3 regions of the Siminovitchia jepli genome follow, and region 2 is predicted to be linked to each of the others. Evidence: riboswitches for the same ligand, from Rfam matches in the RefSeq annotation. Region 2 holds a riboswitch; each other region holds the start of a gene.

Region 1 (5,543 bases), on a different contig from region 2:
GGAGGCAAATCATTACGAAAGCCGGTGAGCTTTCTCCGGCTTGGGGAATGATCGGGACAATCGTCGGCCTGGTTTTAATGCTCCAGCAACTGAGCGAACCGGATAAGTTGGGGCCGGCCATTGCCGTTGCATTGATTACGACCTTTTACGGGGTACTCATGGCCAACCTTGTTTTCATGCCGATTGCCAACAAACTGGAACTGTTAACGGAAGAAGAGGCCTTTCTGAAAGAGATGATCATTGAGGCATTGGTGAGCATCCGCAATGAGGAAGGGCCGGCCATTTTGAGGGACAAGCTGCAAATGTTTATGATTGAAAGCTCCGAAAAACCCGCACTGTTTGATGAGCCCGGAGGAGACGAGGGATATGAACAAAAACGGATTTAAGGGAACAAATAACCATCAGCCATGGCTGGTTACCTTTGCAGATTTGTCATTGGTGATCCTCACCCTTTTTGTTCTATTGTATTCCTACTCGGATACAAATGCTGAAAAATTTAAATCGGTTACAAACTCGTTCCAAAACCACAACCATTTAAAACGCGAATCTCCCGGCGATTCTCCGGGAGAGGGCGGGATCACCGTTCCGAACGAATATGAAGAACAATTGACCGAGATGATCAAACGCGAAAAGCGCATTGAAGAAATTTTAAATTATGTGGGCGAGTATGCTTCGGACCATGGCTTGGAAAAAGAGATGACGGTTACTCCGACCGAAAAAGGAATTGAAGTCGTTTTGCCCGAGGTGATGCTTTTTCCATCGGGAAAAGCAGATTTAATCAAAGAAGCAAAGTTGTTTTTGGATGATCTGGCACCCATGTTATCGGAAATCTCCAATATGATTGAAGTCGAAGGGCATACAGACAATCGTCCGATTTCCACCGACAGATTTCCATCCAACTGGGATTTATCAACGGCAAGGGCCAATCAGGTTGTCCGTTACCTAATTGAAGAGCATAGACTTCCTCCTCAGCGTTTCCGGACTGTCGGTTATGGGGAATATCATCCCATCGCCTCTAACAAAACGGAAAAAGGAAGAAGCCAAAATCGCCGCGTTGTACTCATTATCACCAATGAAGAAAACGAATGAAAGCGCAAGCGCCTTGCCCGGCACGGCAAACAAAACACGCAGAAGGCCCCCGCCTCCTGCGTGTTTTGACTTATGACATCGAGCAGGCTAGGCGCTGGCCGCCTTGGATCGCCACGTCCTGTGGCGCCGCAGCGGCATGTATGCTTTTAAATACGAGCGGCCAGAAACGAGCGAACGACAGATTTGCCGCTTATCATTTTTAATTTTTAAAAAAGCGGAAGACCGGTCCATACGCCTCTTTAATGGCCACCACTTGCATATTTTCCCTTGTTGTGATGCTTGCAATCGAACGCATCTCGGATTTAAAGCAGTGTGATAGTCATGTTTACGGGAGCGAAAAAATGTTATGATATAAAAAATCAGATGAAGAGGAGGCTCCCCATGATTGTCAGGGAACGAATGAACGAATTTGTCATGATCGAACAAGATCATCATGCGGGCATATCAGGCGAAATCTTTTCTTGCTGGAAGGATGGCTTTTTTAAAGGGGAAAAGTGGAGAGAATCGGTCTTGCATGCCGTTACCAAGCACGATTGCGGCTGGAGGATGGTCGACCGGCAGCCTTTTTGGAATGATCAAAAGCAGGCTCCGTACACGTTTATGGACTTTCCCTCTCCTGCCAAGACACTCATATACAATAGCGGGATAGATGAAGTGGAACGCCGCGATCGGTATGCAGCGCTTTTGTGCAGTGAACATTATGTACGTTTTAAACAAGAAGAGGAATCCCCCGAAGCGAAGCAATTTGTCCAATTTGAAAAAGCCAGGCAGCAGCGACTGATTAAGTCCATTTCCGATTTTGGACGGTCTTTGTTTGCTTTCCACTACGGACTTCTCCAACTTTGTGATAACTTGTCGTTGTATTTATGCCTTAACGAACCCGGGGCCAAAAAAGAAGAAGAATCTCCATTTTTCCAAAACGGGATTCCCCTGTCGGGTGCACTTGATGTTTTTTCCAAAAAGAAGATGCATGCGCGCTGGATTGACCGCCATACAATCGGATTGGATGAATTTCCTTTAAAACAGCCAGTCACCGTCAACCTGAAACAAAAGACCGTTTCCAAAGAATTGATATCCAAACAGGGGCTGATTCCAAGCTATCTGGAAACACCCGAAGAGACGGTTGAAATTCATCTTGTTCCGTACATATGATGCCCTGCTGTTTTACCGCGTTCTTTCTTAGGAAGTTAAAGGTCGTATGCAGACTGGTCTAAATTTGTAAAGGCTGTAACACACGTTACAGCCTTTACAATTTAATTATTTAATTGGACTGCTTCACAGCTTCAACCGCTTTATCGATTGCTTGCCCCAAGTCAGCCGTAATATCCTCCACAGCTTCCAAACCAACGGCAAGGCGAATCAATTCTTCGGTTACGCCTGTATCCTTTAATTCTTCAGTGCTCAATTGCTGGTGGGTCGTTGACGCAGGGTGGATGATGAGAGATTTTGCATCCCCGACGTTTGCCACATGCGACCATAGCTTCACGTTGTCAATCGTATTTCTGCCCGCTTCTCTTCCGCCTTTAATGCCAAAGTTTACAATGGCACCGGGACCTTTTGGCAAATATTTTTGGGCGAGCCTGTAAGAAGGATGGCTTTCAAGCCCCGGGTAGGATACCCATTCCACTGCATCGTGGTTTTGTAAAAATTCTGCAACTGCTTTGGCGTTGTCCACATGTCTTTGGATCCGGACATGCAACGTTTCAAGTCCTTGCAAGAAGAGGAACGCATTGTCCGGACTCAAGCATGGTCCAAGATCACGAAGCAACTGGACGCGAAGCTTAACGGCAAATGCAGCTTCCGGCAAGTCGATTCCGTAGCGGATGCCGTGATAGCTTCTGTCCGGCTCTGTGAAATCCGGGAATTTGTCATTGTTCCAATCGAACTTGCCGGCATCAACGACTACTCCACCAATCGCTGTTCCGTGTCCGCCGATCCATTTTGTGGCAGAATGAACAACGATATCCGCTCCCCACTCGATCGGCTTTAATAAGTATGGGGTGGCAAACGTGCTGTCCACGATCAATGGAATTTGATTGGCGTGGGCCACGTCGGCAACTGCTTCAATATCGAGTACGTGAAGGCTCGGATTTCCAATTACCTCCGCAAAAATGGCTTTTGTTTTCGGCGTGATGGCTTTGCGGAAGTTTTCCGGATCTTTCGGGTCAACAAATTTGACGTTGATGCCATATTTCGGAAGCGTGATGGAAAACAAGTTGTACGTTCCGCCGTATAAATCCGTTGCTGCCAATATTTCGTCTCCCGCCCTGGCAATATTCAAAATGGAAAAAGCAATGGCGGCCATTCCGGAAGAAAGAGCAACGGCAGCCGTACCGCCTTCCAATTCTGCCACTCTTTTTTCAAAAACATCCACAGTCGGGTTCATGATTCTTGTATAAATATTGCCCGGCTCTTCCAAGGCAAATAACTTTTGGGCGTGCTCCGTATCTTTAAATACGTAGGAAGTTGTTCTGTAAACGGGAACCGCGCGAGATCCTGTTTCGTCCGGCTCTTGCCCCCCATGAAGCAATACTGTTTCGGGCTGGTACTTTTTTTCTTGTGTCATTTTGACATCCTCCTTAAAATAATTTAATGCGATCAGAATAATAAGATTTGAGCGGCCATGCGCCTCAAACCTTGCGAGAAAGGGGCGTTTCATCAATCAAAAAGCCCCCTTCCGAATAAGAAGAGGGCTGATTTATCTTTTCCTCCCCTTATCTTCCAAGCCATGCTCATGGCTTGTAGGAATTAGCACCTTTTCAGACGAATCTGAAGGTTGCCGGGCATCGCAGGGCCTAGTCCCTCCGCCGCTCTTGATAAGAGTAATGCTTAGATCATTCAATTGTTTTAACTCTTGCAAGTAAGTATATACTACGAATCTATCGCCTGTCAAACATTTTTTAAAAATAAAAAAATCAATCCATTTCGGAAACCAGGCGCTCCATTATTTCCTCATCCATCGGGCCGATAATTTTCTTTCGGATGACTCCGTTTGTATCGATCATATAGGTCGTTGGAATGGTAATCGGCCGATATGTGTTTCCGGCGTCTCCATTTTCATCCAAAAGGATCGGGAAATTTAATTTGTATTCGTTCCTGAATGTTTCCACTTTGGAGCGTTTATCGGATACACGCTCGGCATATGTCAAGTTGACAGCGATGATTTCTGCGTTTTGGCTGCCTGCCTTCGTTTCATAAAACCGCTGCATGTGAGGCATTTCCGCTTTGCAAGGAGGGCACCAGGTGGCCCAAAAATTCAAAATCACTTTCTTTCCTTTATAATCGGAAAGTCTGATTTTTTTTCCATCCAATGACGGAAGCTCAAAATCCGGAGGTACTTGCCCTTCTTTCAGGCCTTCTTCCGCATAAATCTCCTCTGCTGCTTGAGAGTTGAACTGATCCTGGGCCTCCTTGATCTCGCTGTTATCGCGTGTATCCCGGATGATATTCACGACGACAATCCCAAGCAGCAAGGCAATCAAGGCCATTCCAAAAATTTTCTTGCTCATCGGCTCTTTCTCCTTTCTGTAGCAGGGCTGCGGCAAAAAGGGGCAAGTTGCCGCGTACGTCGCCATGGGGGCGGACAATATTGCGGGTTTGGAAGCATGGAAACAGTGCAAGGCGGCAGCCAAATTGCTTGGCTCCTTGTCCAAAATCAAAACAAGGAGGCCCCCACACCGTTTATGACCCCAATTATGATACGCTGCCCATTTAAAAGATAGAACGCCAAAAAATAAGATCGTCAGCGGATATTTCATTCAGGAATATTAAAGAACAGGTGACAATAAGCGGGAAACCGACTCTTTAAACCGCACAAACAGCGGCCGCGCCAAATATTCTTTGTAAGTGAGCTCCCGTGACAGTCCGGCGTCTTTTTGAAAAATATGAACGAGCTTTGCGACAAGCACTTCATCATATAAAAATGCGTTGACTTCAAAATTGAGACGGAAACTGCGGACATCGATATTCGCCGTTCCGACAGTGGCAATTTTGCCGTCGGCAATTAACGTTTTTGCATGAATAAAGCCGTTTTCATAAATATATACTTTTGCACCCGTTTTTAACAGTTCCCCTACATTGGAATACGTCGCCCAATACACAAATGGGTGATCGGGCTTGCTGGGGATCATCAGCCTCACATCGACACCGGATAAAACAGCAATCTTTAAAGCGTCCAAAACACTTGCATCCGGTATAAAATAAGGAGTCTGTATATAAATGTAATCTTTGGCGGAATTTATCAATTTGATATATCCATACTTGATCTGCTCCCACTCGGAATCCGGGCCGCTTGAAACGATTTGTACATCCGTATTCCCAACAGACTTTATTTCGGGGAACAGCCTGTCTTCATAGCTGATTTTGTTGGAAGACGCCTGATTCCAGTCGAGAATGAACCGTGTTTGCATGGCAAAAACAGCTTTTCCAAAAATCCGCAAATGGGTGTCCCGCCA
Region 2 (5,543 bases):
CCTTTTGGCAGTTTGTTGATATCCTTGACTTTATTGGAATAAACACCCATTGGCGTTGTGATGGTGTTTCCGACTTTTACAATATCATAATTGCGGTCTTTCTTTTGCTGATTCAAATAAGGTTCATGCTGGAATACATTCAGGTCGAGATCGCCTTGGGCCAATGCTTCGTTAACCATTGGATAGTCGGAAAAAGTTTTAATATCAATTTCCAGGCCTTCTTTAGCCGCCAGTTTTTTTACTTGCTCCATGATTTCTTCATGTTCCCCGGCGCTCACCCCGACAGTCAGTTTTCCATCGGCAAGGAGGCCTTCCGCTTTTTCACCTTTATCTCCTTTATCCCCGGCTTCTTCTTTGCCGCCTCCGCCGCAGGCTGCAAGTGCGGCGATCAGTAAAACGAATAAACTTGATACTAACCATTTTTTCATATTGCCATTCCTCTTTTCTTTTTTATTTAATCTATTAATCTTTTTTCAATTTGGCTGCCAATCGGTTGCCGAGCGACTGCAATCCCTGGACAAGGATGATGAGCAGGATGACTGTTACATACATGACATCGACTTCGTACCTGAGGTGTCCGTAGCGGTATGCCAAGTCACCGAGCCCGCCGCCGCCAACAAGCCCGGCCATCGCCGTTGCTCCGATTAATGAAATGGTCGCTATCGTCAAACCAAGAATAATCGATGAGCGGGATTCTCTTACAAGTACATGCCAAATAATGTGCCATGTTTTCATTCCCATTGCTTCATAGGCCTCAACGACTCCGCGGTCTACCTCCAGGAGGGCGGTTTCCATTAAGCGGGCAATGTAAGGAGCCGTATAAATTACGAGCGGCACGATAACTCCTTTTACCCCGATCGTTGTTCCGACCATAAATTTTGTAAAAGGCAAAATAAAGAACAATAAAATGATAAAGGGAACAGAGCGGATGATATTGATCAATACATTCAAAATGCCAAAAACATATTTATTGCTGAAAGCTTTTCCCGGGCGGGTCAAAACAATCATGATCCCAAGCGGAAGACCGATTAAAATCGATATCCCCAAAGAGATTCCGACCATTTGGAAGGTTTGGATAATGGCTTCCCAAATATCTGTGCCCCAGTTATCAAGAAACTCGTTTATTTTCGTCATGGATTCTCACACCTTCCACATGGACCTGATCTTGCTCCAAGTACCGGATTGCTTTATCAATTTCGGCCGGATCTCCTTTTAAATGGACTACAAGCTGTCCAAAAGTTTCTTCCTTTAAACGTGTAATGCTCCCCGATAATATATTCGGATAAATATCAAACTTCTTCGTAACCATCGCCAAAGCCGGTTCGCCGCTTGATTCTCCGAAGAAAGAGAGCGTAACGACCTGGCCGGTTTCGTTCAATCTTTCAAGGAGGTCATTTGGTATTTTATGTGTAAACAGGCTGCTGACAAACCGTTTTGTCGTCGGATGCTGCGGTGAAGTAAAGATGTCTTTCGTTTTTCCTTCCTCGATGATTTCACCTTTTTCCATAACGGCCACACGGTCGCAGATTCGCTGGATGACGTTCATTTCATGCGTAATCAATAAAATCGTGATGCCGAGCTCTTTGTTGATTTTCAGCAGCAATTCAAGAATCGCTTCCGTTGTATCTGGATCCAATGCGCTTGTCGCTTCATCACTGAGGAGGACTTCAGGTTCAAAAGCCAGCGCACGGGCAATGGCCACCCGCTGCTTTTGCCCCCCGGACAGTTCGGCCGGATAGGCATGATACTTTTCTTCAAGACCGACTATTTTTAAATATTTCACCACCCGCTCTTCCACTTCCTTTTTGCTGAATCCGGCAAGCTTCAAGGGCAGGGAAATATTTTCATAAACAGTTGCCGTCTTTAACAAATTAAAACCTTGGAAAATCATTCCGATGTTGCTGCGGGCTTCCCGAAGCTTTTTGGTAGACAATTTGGTCAAGTCTATTCCTTTCACCTTCACGGAGCCTGCATCCGGTTTTTCCAATAGATTGACGCAGCGGATAAGGGTGCTTTTCCCCGCGCCGCTATATCCGATCACTCCGTATATTTCACCTTTTTTAACTGAAAGTGATACATTTTTTAATGCGTGAATAGAGCCTTGTTTTCCTTGAAATGTCTTTGAGATTCCCGTCAATTCGATCATTTTTATTACTCCTTCATGCGATTATTTTCAAAACCCTTGACGGCAGTCGGAATACTGGAGGAAGGGCAGCTATCTTCCTTACCAGGAAGGAATGACAGATCCTTCGAAAGTTTCATCAATAAATTGTTTTACTTCATCAGTTCGGTAAACATCCAAAAACTTTTGAATTGCTTCGTCGTCTTTGGATTCGGCTCTTGCCGCGACAACATTCACCCATGGAGAATCTTTTGATTCAATAAAGATGGAGTCCTTGCCGGGTTTAAATCCGTGTTCAATCGCAAAGTTGGTATTAATTGCTGCAGCATCAAGTTCATCTAACTGACGGGGGATTTGGGATGCTTCCAATTCCACAAACTCAAAGTCGTTTGAGTTTTCTTCAATGTCTTTCACAGCAGGCGTGTTTCCGGAGCCTTCTTTTAATTTAATCAATCCGGCTTTTTCAAATAAAACAAGAGCGCGCCCGCCGTTTGTAGGATCGTTAGGCAAACCGAGCTTTGCCCCTTTTGGCAGTTCTTGCACATCTTTTACTTTGGACGAATAAATGCCCATTGGAAAAGTTACCGCTTCTCCCACATTTACAAGATCCAGGTTTCTGTCTTCTTTAAATTGATCCAAATAAGGAATCGTTTGAAACACGTTGAGATCAAGTTCTTTTTCGTCCAAAGCAATATTGGGCATGACGTAGTCTGTAAATACTTTTACCTCAATATCCAAATCCTGCTTGGCCGCAAGTTCTTTTACTTTTTCAAGAATTTGTTCATGTGGGCCTGCTGTTGCACCGACTGTTAGTTTTCCGTCATCCAGTAAACCTTCCGATTGTTCTTCTTTCGATCCGGAAGCATTTGTATTTTCTTTGTCATTTCCTCCGCCGCATGCAGCCAGAGTAAATGCCAATATAACAGTTAAACTAGTTAATAACCATTTGCGCATTTCTCTTCCTCTTTCCTTAGTAAATTTATATATATAGTCAATATTTTAGTCTTAAGTACATAACCCCCCTTGGTTGTAAACCTCTCCGGGTGTTCCTCCTTTCAAAATGAAAAATGCCTCCCAAAAGAGAGGCATGGATATACATTGTAAATCGGTTGCACCTCTCTTATCTTTCAAAATACTGTTGTATTTTGCAGGATTTAGCACCTGTTCTTGTTTCGTCAAACAAGAATGGTTGCCGGGCTTCACAGGGCCAGTCCCTCCGCCGCTCTTTATAAGAGAACTTCAAATTCAATTGTTACATAGATATTATACTCAGTTAGATATTATACTCAGTTAGAAAAAATGTCAACAAATTTTTCATGGAAACTTTCAACAAATGAAAGCAACAAATGAAAGGGGCAATGAATATTTTTGAACCGGAATCCAAGAAAAAGGGTTGGTTTTAAAGATGGAAAAAAAGAGCTTTGGTGTAAATTCCTTGAGTTTGTTAAAGAAAATAAAAAGTTCCTAGATAACCCCATCATTCTGTCCACGGGAAAACATTATGAGTTATTGAAGCTATCCATTTGCCATCCTATTTCCCAGCATCAAGAGTTGCTAGATCAAGCATTGCGGGAATTTTATTTCCGTATCCGGTTTACTGCCTATGTATCTAAAACGCTTTACTACCATGGGTTAATTTGGATAAAAAGGTTCGGCAAGATCTTTACCGTTTTCCTGCAACGTTGGACGAACCCGTCAAGGATGACACAGAGTTAACCCATAAAGACCTGGCGGCAATTGAGGAAGAGTTCGAATTAAAGTCGAACAATATTTTGGATTATATTATCGATCCGGTCCTTTACAAAGCCATTTAAGGTTTACCCCTAATCAAAGAGACATCTTATCCCTGTCATATATAAAAGGACTTACAGATTCTGAAATGGGCACATTATTAGAAAAAACTCAGCAGGTCATTTCTAAGTCCCGGGAAAAGGCACTCAGCAAGATCAGTAAATTATTGAGGAAGGACGATTAACTTTCAGAATGGGGGGCTTTCGAATTGGAATCCAATTTATACGAACTAACTGTAAAAAAAGATGAGAAAGCTATTGAAAAAGTCATTAACCTCTTTGCACCCAAAATTAAAAAAACTTTTCTTCAAAACAGACGCCCTGAACAGGGAGGATTTAGAGCAGGAGCTGCGTATCAAACTGATCCATATTATAAAACGATATGGCCCGGAAGACATCGTCGGCTTTTGGGAGTTGTATGAAATGTTCCAGCAAAAAATTTCTTAAAAAAGGTTGTGAAAAAGTTGATTACCGTTTCTTTATAGAGTGTTAGAAAGGGGAATACCTATGGAAAAACACTGGTGTTGCGTACTATTGTTTCAAAATTTTGACACGCCAAAAAATAAAAAAATCCTTTATAATAGATGGAGAGGGTGAAAGCCTGTCCAAATCCATTACAAAGGAAATATCCCTATGGACAAGTATACACTGTTCACGTCATTTGGTAAATGGGTGAAGCCCATCACCGACCAATTATTTGGCGATGGAGCTTTTCATGCCCCACAAGATCTGTATCAAAGAAACTGACTACCACAAAGTACTTGCTTTTATTCCTATATGCCCAGATGCAAAAGCGCGAGGAATTAAGGGCAATCAGCGTCTATTAATGAAAAGCTTTCAAAAGGAATTGGGTTTAGATTCAATCAGCGCCTCGCAACTTTCGAGAAAAAACAGGCAGGTTGATCCCAAATGCCTTTTGCACATCTGGCAATCCCTGACGCAACGTGTTCGCATGGCTTCCGTCGGCCGAAAGAGACATATTCCGAATGTAAAGCTTCTGGATTCATCAACTATTCCACTCAGCCTCAACCTGTATGAATGGGCCACGTTTCGTTCAACTAAGTCCGGACTCAAGCTTCATTTACTGGTTGAGTTTATAAGTGAACAGGATATCCATCCTGAGAAGCTTACAGTGACACCTGCTGAACGGTCCGATGTGCTTGAAGCGCCACGTTTTATCACAGAACCGGGTGTAACCTATGTGATAGACCGAGGATATTATGACTTCCGTTTGTTTGACCAGTGGTGCAAGGATGGTATTTTCTTTGCGACCAGGATAAAATCCAATACTGTGGTGGATATCAGGGACTTAATCTATGATGATCTGCAACAAAACGGTTTCCGTGAATCCCTGGTTATTATAGGCTCAGCCCAAAAGAAAATGGAAAATCACTTGAGGCTGGTTGAATTTTTATGACGATACCGGAAAACTGTATCAAATCGTAACCAACCGATTTGACCTGTCCGCAAAGGATATTTCCGACCTTTATCGATCACGTTGGCAAATTGAACTGATGTTCAAATGGATGAAGCAGCATTTGCAGGTGAATCATATTCACATCCGGACAGAACAGGCTGCGTGGAACCAGCTTTACATCGCCATGATTGCTTATAGTTTACGAACAACTGGC
Region 3 (5,543 bases), on a different contig from region 2:
ATTTCTTCCGACAAGGGCTGTCCGATCCCCTTCGCGGATTTCCAATTTTATATTTGAAAGGACCATATCAGCCCCAAAATACTTTGAAAGCTGCTGAACTTGAAGTAATAGCATATTTTCCACCCCTAATTATAGACAGTGTATCGTATGTTAACGATATTTGACAATCGGATTTTTTGCGCTGCAAAGACAGACAGTATACACGAAATAGTGTAGAATGATAAAGAGGTGTTTGGCCGTGGATAAATTAACGCACTTTAACAAGGAAGGCAGGGCAAAAATGGTGGATGTGAGCGGAAAACCGGAAACAGTCCGCACTGCTGTTGCCCGTTCGAGCATTGAAGTGAACGACCATATTTACGAACTGATTGCAAATCAGCAAGTAAAAAAAGGCGACGTCCTTGCGGTTGCGCAAGTAGCCGGGATTATGGCCGCGAAAAAAACATGGGAAATCATCCCGATGTGCCATCCGATCCCGATTAAAGGAATCAACTTTTCTTTCGATTGGAAGGAAGGATCTGAGAATAATAAAATCTTGGAAATAACTGCTGAAGTTAAGACAATCGGAAATACGGGAGTGGAGATGGAAGCATTGACCGCTGTTTCGGCAGCTGCTCTCACTGTTTACGATATGTGCAAGGCTGTGGATAAGGGAATGGTGATCGGACCAACTTTTTTAATGGAAAAAACGGGCGGAGTATCCAGTAAAGATTATCATCGTGAAACGGAATAAGGGTTTTTTCGTTTCTGTGCGTGGAACCCATGAAACTGAAGAATTGAAGTGCTTTTTCTTTCTTGGCATGGAGGATTGAATATGAATGAGGAAACATTAAAAATACCGCAGGCAACTGCAAAGCGGCTCCCGCTATACTACAGATTTTTGAAAAATTTACACGCATCAGGGAAGCAGCGCGTATCCTCGGCCGAATTGAGTGAAGCGGTGAAAGTCGATTCCGCTACCATTCGGCGGGACTTTTCTTATTTTGGCGCGCTTGGAAAAAAAGGATATGGGTATAATGTAAATTACTTGCTGTCATTTTTTCGCAAGACGCTTGACCAGGATGAGGTGACGAAAGTTGCGTTAATTGGTGTAGGAAATTTGGGAACGGCTTTTTTGAATTATAATTTCTTGAAAAACAACAATACAAAAATCGAAATGGCATTCGATGTCGACCAAAACAAAATCGGGAAAGAGATCAGAAATGTTCCGATTTATGATTTGGCTGAGCTTGAAGAGAGGTTGGGCAAAGAAGAAGTGGCCGTTGTTATATTGACTGTACCGGCAAGTGCCGCCCAGTCCATTACGGACCGGATTAAACATACGGGTGTGAAGGGGATACTGAATTTCACCCCTGCAAGGCTGAACGTACCGGAGTCAATCCGTGTCCATCATATTGATTTGGCGGTGGAACTGCAGTCACTCATTTACTTTTTGAAACATTATCCTCTTGATGACACGGAATTTTCACAACCATAAACGTTTTTTAATAGCTAAAAGGACGGGTTTCCATTAAAATAAAACTATAAGGAGGTGGCCGCAGTGAGTCCAGGTGCAGGAAGTATAATTTTGATTGGACTTGTCGCTTTATTGATCTTCGGGCCGAAGAAGTTGCCGGAACTTGGTAAGGCTGCGGGCAACACGTTGCGTGAATTTAAAAACGCGACGAAAGGTTTGGCGGAAGATGATGAAAAGGACAAGAAAAAAGACGGCGATCTTTGATAGGATGGACAAACTATGAGTCAAAAAGAAATGACGATCATCGATCATATAGAGGAATTGCGAAAACGGCTTGTCATTATAGTCGTTTTCTTTGTGTTGGCTGTCATCGTCAGCTTTTTTATATCACAGCCGCTTATCAAACTGCTCCAGCATGCAAGTGCTGCCCAGGACATTACGATGAATGCGTTCCGGGTAACGGATCCGTTTAAAGTATTTATGCAAATGACGTTTGTGCTGGCGTTTATTTTCACTTCCCCCGTCATCTTGTATCAATTGTGGGCCTTTATCAGTCCGGGGCTTTTGGAGAAGGAACGGAAGGCAACGCTCAGCTATATACCGGTCTCCGTTATGCTGTTTTTAGCAGGCGTCCTTTTTTCTTATTTTATTCTGTTTCCGTTTGTAATCCGGTTTATGCTTGGCTTATCAAGCAACATGGAAATCCAGACGACAATTGGCATTAATGAATATTTTCAGTTTCTTTTTCAAATAACCATTCCTTTCGGAATTTTGTTCCAACTTCCGGTCGTCGTTTTGTTTTTGACAAGGCTGGGTATTGTGACACCGATGTTTTTAGTGCGGGTGAGAAAATATGCCTACTTTATTTTGTTGGTGATCGCAGCGTTTATTACGCCTCCAGATTTAATTTCACATATGATGGTAACCGTGCCATTGCTCATTTTGTATGAAATCAGCATTTGGATTTCAAAAATCGGCTATAAAAAAATGCAGGCTGCCGAAGAGGAGCAGGATCTAGAAATCAATCATGAGCCATAAAAGCATCCAGGGTGCTTTTTTTTTGAATAAAAAACGCACTGAACTTATGGGTTTAGTTGTAAAAATGTAAAATTCATCCTTGACAGAAAATTTTTTGTGGGATAGGATATAAATACGCCAAAGCAGACGTACTCAACTGAATAATTGATTTCTTATCCAGAGAGGTGGAGGGACTGGCCCTTTGAAGCCTCGGCAACAGACCGTCCGGTACTGTGCCAATTCCAGCAGGCTTTTTGCAAGCCTGAAAGATAAGAAGAGAACAAAATGTTAAACCAAAACCTCTTCTTATTGTGTAAGAAGGGGTTTTTTTAATGGAGGGGTGGAAATGGCAAAGGTTGAAACAAATACAATTGAGGACATTGTTTCAGCGTTGAAAAAGATTGAATATGGTTCGTTGGTCATTACGGTACACGATGGAGAAATCACACAAATTGATGCGACTGAGAAAAAGCGGTACAAGGCAAAGGGGAAGCAGAGGAAAGCCCAATGATGAAAGCAGACAAATGAATATGGCGGCCGATTAGACAACTAAAGGCATCTTTCTCAATGATGATGAATGGGGAGGATGCTTTTTTTCATGAAAAGAGGAGGCAGAAAGTACATGAGTTTTAAGCTTGGAATTCTTGATCAAAGCCCGGTTTTTCCAGAGAAAACGGCATTTGATGCCTTGCAGGATACAATAAGGCTTGCCCAAAAAGCGGAACAATGGGGTTATGCCCGTTTCTGGGTGGCCGAACATCATCATATGGGGGACGTAGCGGGCTCATCACCCGAGGTGTTAATTTCACACTTACTCGCCAGGACAAACGCCATTCAGGTTGGATCGGGGGGCGTTATGCTCCAGCATTACAGCCCTTTTAAGGTCGCGGAAAATTTTCACGTTTTATCCACCCTTTCACCGGGACGGGTAGACCTTGGGGTTGGAAAGTCGCCCGGCGGACTGCCGCTTTCTACAAAAGCACTGCAGCACGGTACTCAACATGATGGAATCCATTTTGAAGAACGGCTTACTTTTTTAAAAAAGCTGTTGGATCATTCCGTGGAGGAAGCACATCCGCTCTCCGGAATCGAAGCGTTGCCAAAGCCGCCTGTAAAACCGGAAATTTTTCTGCTCGGCGGAAGTGCTTCAAGTGCCAGGCTTGCGGCGGAACTGGGCGTGCATTTTGTATTTGCGAAGTTTCTCGTAGGCAGTGAAGAATCATTGGCGCAAACTTCCCGTATTTACCGCAAGCTGTATCCGGAAGGCACTTTTATGGCAGCCGTTGCCGTTTTTGCGGCACCTTGCGAAAAAGAAGCAAAGCAGATCGCTGCTGAACACAGCCTTTACAAAATAACGATTGAAAGCGGCCGGACATTGACCGTGCAGTCCTATCAACAGGTGGAAGCTTTTAAGAAGCAGGCAGTGGAAGCTTTTGAAGTGGAGGAGCATAAAGCAGATATGATTGCAGGAACTCCCGAGCAAGTAAAGGGGGAATTGGAACGAATACATTATCAATACGAAGTCGATGAATTTATCCTTCATACACCAATCCGAAAAGAAGAGGAGCGGGTCCGGTCTTTTGAATTGCTTCGTCCAATAGCCGCCGGAAGAGCCAAGAGAGGCTTGGAACAGTCGATAAAAATTTTACCCTAAAACGTAGTATTCTGATGGGTAAAGTAATATAAAAGGAGGTCATCATGGCCCGATTATTCAATCAAACCATCACGATCAAGGAAATGGAGGAAAGCGAAAGGGAAGCCGTCCGAAAATTGTTGCTGGAATGTTATCGCCAATTCGAATCAGTATTTGAACCGGAAAGGTGGTCTGAATACGTGATGGAGCTGATCGCTTCCATTGATCATCCGGATAGAGAAATCCTGTTGATCGCAAAACAGGGGGAGGAAATTGTTGGCACCCTCCAATTATTTTCGTCATCGGAAAAAGCCTACAAAGATTGGGAAATACAAATTCAATCACCGATTATCCGCTTTTTGGGCGTTCACCCGCGGGCAAGGGGGCTTGGTGTGGGTACGGAACTTTTACGGTCTGCCATGTCATGTGTCAAAGAACTTGGCGCTTCAAGTGTGTTTTTGCATACGACCGATTCCATGGAGCAGGCCGTCAGGCTGTACGAACAATTTGGTTTTATCCGGGATCCTTGCCATGATATTCATAAAGAAAATCGCCGGATTAAATGCTACAGGTTTGATTTGTAATAAAAAAATGGGGGTTGAAAAATGAACTTCAAAAAAGGTTTCATCACATTAATGGCCGTTATGGGTTTGGGGTTGGTGGCGGGATGCGGAGCAGGAAAAGAAACGGCTGCCAAAAAAGAAAACGTTACATTGAAAATTGCGGCTTCCTCTACACCGCATGCAGAAATCTTGGAATATATCGCGCCGGAATTGGAAAAAGAAGGCGTGAAACTGGATATATCAATAGTCTCTGATGGCATTCAGACAAACCAGCAGACGGCGGATGGGGAACTGGATGCCAACTTCTTTCAACATACGCCATATTTGAATCAATTCAAGAAAGACAGCGGTTTGGATTTGGTTAATGTGCAAGGTGTTCATATTGAACCGTTCGGTGTTTATTCAAAAGCAATCGATTCCATTGATGAGCTATCCGATGGCGCCAAAGTGGCATTGCCGAAAGATCCTGTAAATTTTTCCCGGGCACTCGAGCTCTTTGCAGCCAACGGGATCATTGAGCTGGATGATGCGAAGTCGGGGGATTATATGCTTGAAGACATCGTGAAAAATGAAAAACAACTTACATTTATTCCCGTCGATTCAGCGGTATTGGTCCATTCGCTGGACGACGTGGAGGCAGCGGCGATCAACACGAATTACGCCTTGGAGGGAGGCCTTAAACCACTGGAAGATTCCTTGATAATTGAAGGAAATGAATCGCCTTACGTCAATATTTTAGTTTCCCGGAAGGATAACAAAAACGATGAAGCCATCCAAAAGCTGGCTAAAGCTTTGACAACCGAACAAGTGAAAGCGTTCATTTTGGAAAAATATAAAGGAGCTGTAGTACCTGCATTTTAAAAAAGGAGGGGGT

Evidence for each region. Region 2 has a riboswitch for S-adenosylmethionine ahead of AB1L08_RS20320 (MetQ/NlpA family ABC transporter substrate-binding protein). Riboswitches for the same ligand answer to the same signal wherever they lie in the genome.
Region 1: linked by a shared signal. The riboswitch ahead of AB1L08_RS12305 (homocysteine synthase) and the one ahead of AB1L08_RS20320 (MetQ/NlpA family ABC transporter substrate-binding protein) in region 2 are both predicted to bind S-adenosylmethionine.
Region 3: linked by a shared signal. The riboswitch ahead of AB1L08_RS12705 (YezD family protein) and the one ahead of AB1L08_RS20320 (MetQ/NlpA family ABC transporter substrate-binding protein) in region 2 are both predicted to bind S-adenosylmethionine.

The regions. Positions count from the first base shown of each region.
Region 1 covers NZ_JBFEGN010000034.1:8,733-14,275, reverse strand. The annotation lists gene AB1L08_RS12320 (MotA/TolQ/ExbB proton channel family protein) at 1-386, shown strand, start outside; gene AB1L08_RS12315 (OmpA family protein) at 367-1,089, shown strand; gene AB1L08_RS12310 (DUF3891 family protein) at 1,471-2,241, shown strand; gene AB1L08_RS12305 (homocysteine synthase) at 2,351-3,655, opposite strand; SAM riboswitch class I at 3,801-3,912, opposite strand; gene AB1L08_RS12300 (peroxiredoxin family protein) at 4,005-4,598, opposite strand; gene cls (cardiolipin synthase) at 4,857-5,543, opposite strand, start outside.
Region 2 covers NZ_JBFEGN010000113.1:497-6,039, forward strand. The annotation lists gene AB1L08_RS20305 (MetQ/NlpA family ABC transporter substrate-binding protein) at 1-428, opposite strand, end outside; gene AB1L08_RS20310 (methionine ABC transporter permease) at 463-1,134, opposite strand; gene AB1L08_RS20315 (methionine ABC transporter ATP-binding protein) at 1,109-2,146, opposite strand; gene AB1L08_RS20320 (MetQ/NlpA family ABC transporter substrate-binding protein) at 2,225-3,076, opposite strand; SAM riboswitch class I at 3,240-3,357, opposite strand; gene AB1L08_RS20325 (hypothetical protein) at 3,760-3,936, shown strand; gene AB1L08_RS20330 (hypothetical protein) at 4,122-4,334, shown strand; gene AB1L08_RS20335 (transposase) at 4,628-5,329, shown strand; gene AB1L08_RS20340 (transposase) at 5,316-5,543, shown strand, end outside.
Region 3 covers NZ_JBFEGN010000036.1:20,719-26,261, reverse strand. The annotation lists gene AB1L08_RS12730 (ABC-F family ATP-binding cassette domain-containing protein) at 1-114, opposite strand, end outside; gene moaC (cyclic pyranopterin monophosphate synthase MoaC) at 239-733, shown strand; gene AB1L08_RS12720 (redox-sensing transcriptional repressor Rex) at 815-1,477, shown strand; gene AB1L08_RS12715 (twin-arginine translocase TatA/TatE family subunit) at 1,541-1,720, shown strand; gene tatC (twin-arginine translocase subunit TatC) at 1,736-2,494, shown strand; SAM riboswitch class I at 2,644-2,749, shown strand; gene AB1L08_RS12705 (YezD family protein) at 2,820-2,984, shown strand; gene AB1L08_RS12700 (MsnO8 family LLM class oxidoreductase) at 3,096-4,127, shown strand; gene AB1L08_RS12695 (GNAT family N-acetyltransferase) at 4,172-4,690, shown strand; gene AB1L08_RS12690 (MetQ/NlpA family ABC transporter substrate-binding protein) at 4,712-5,530, shown strand.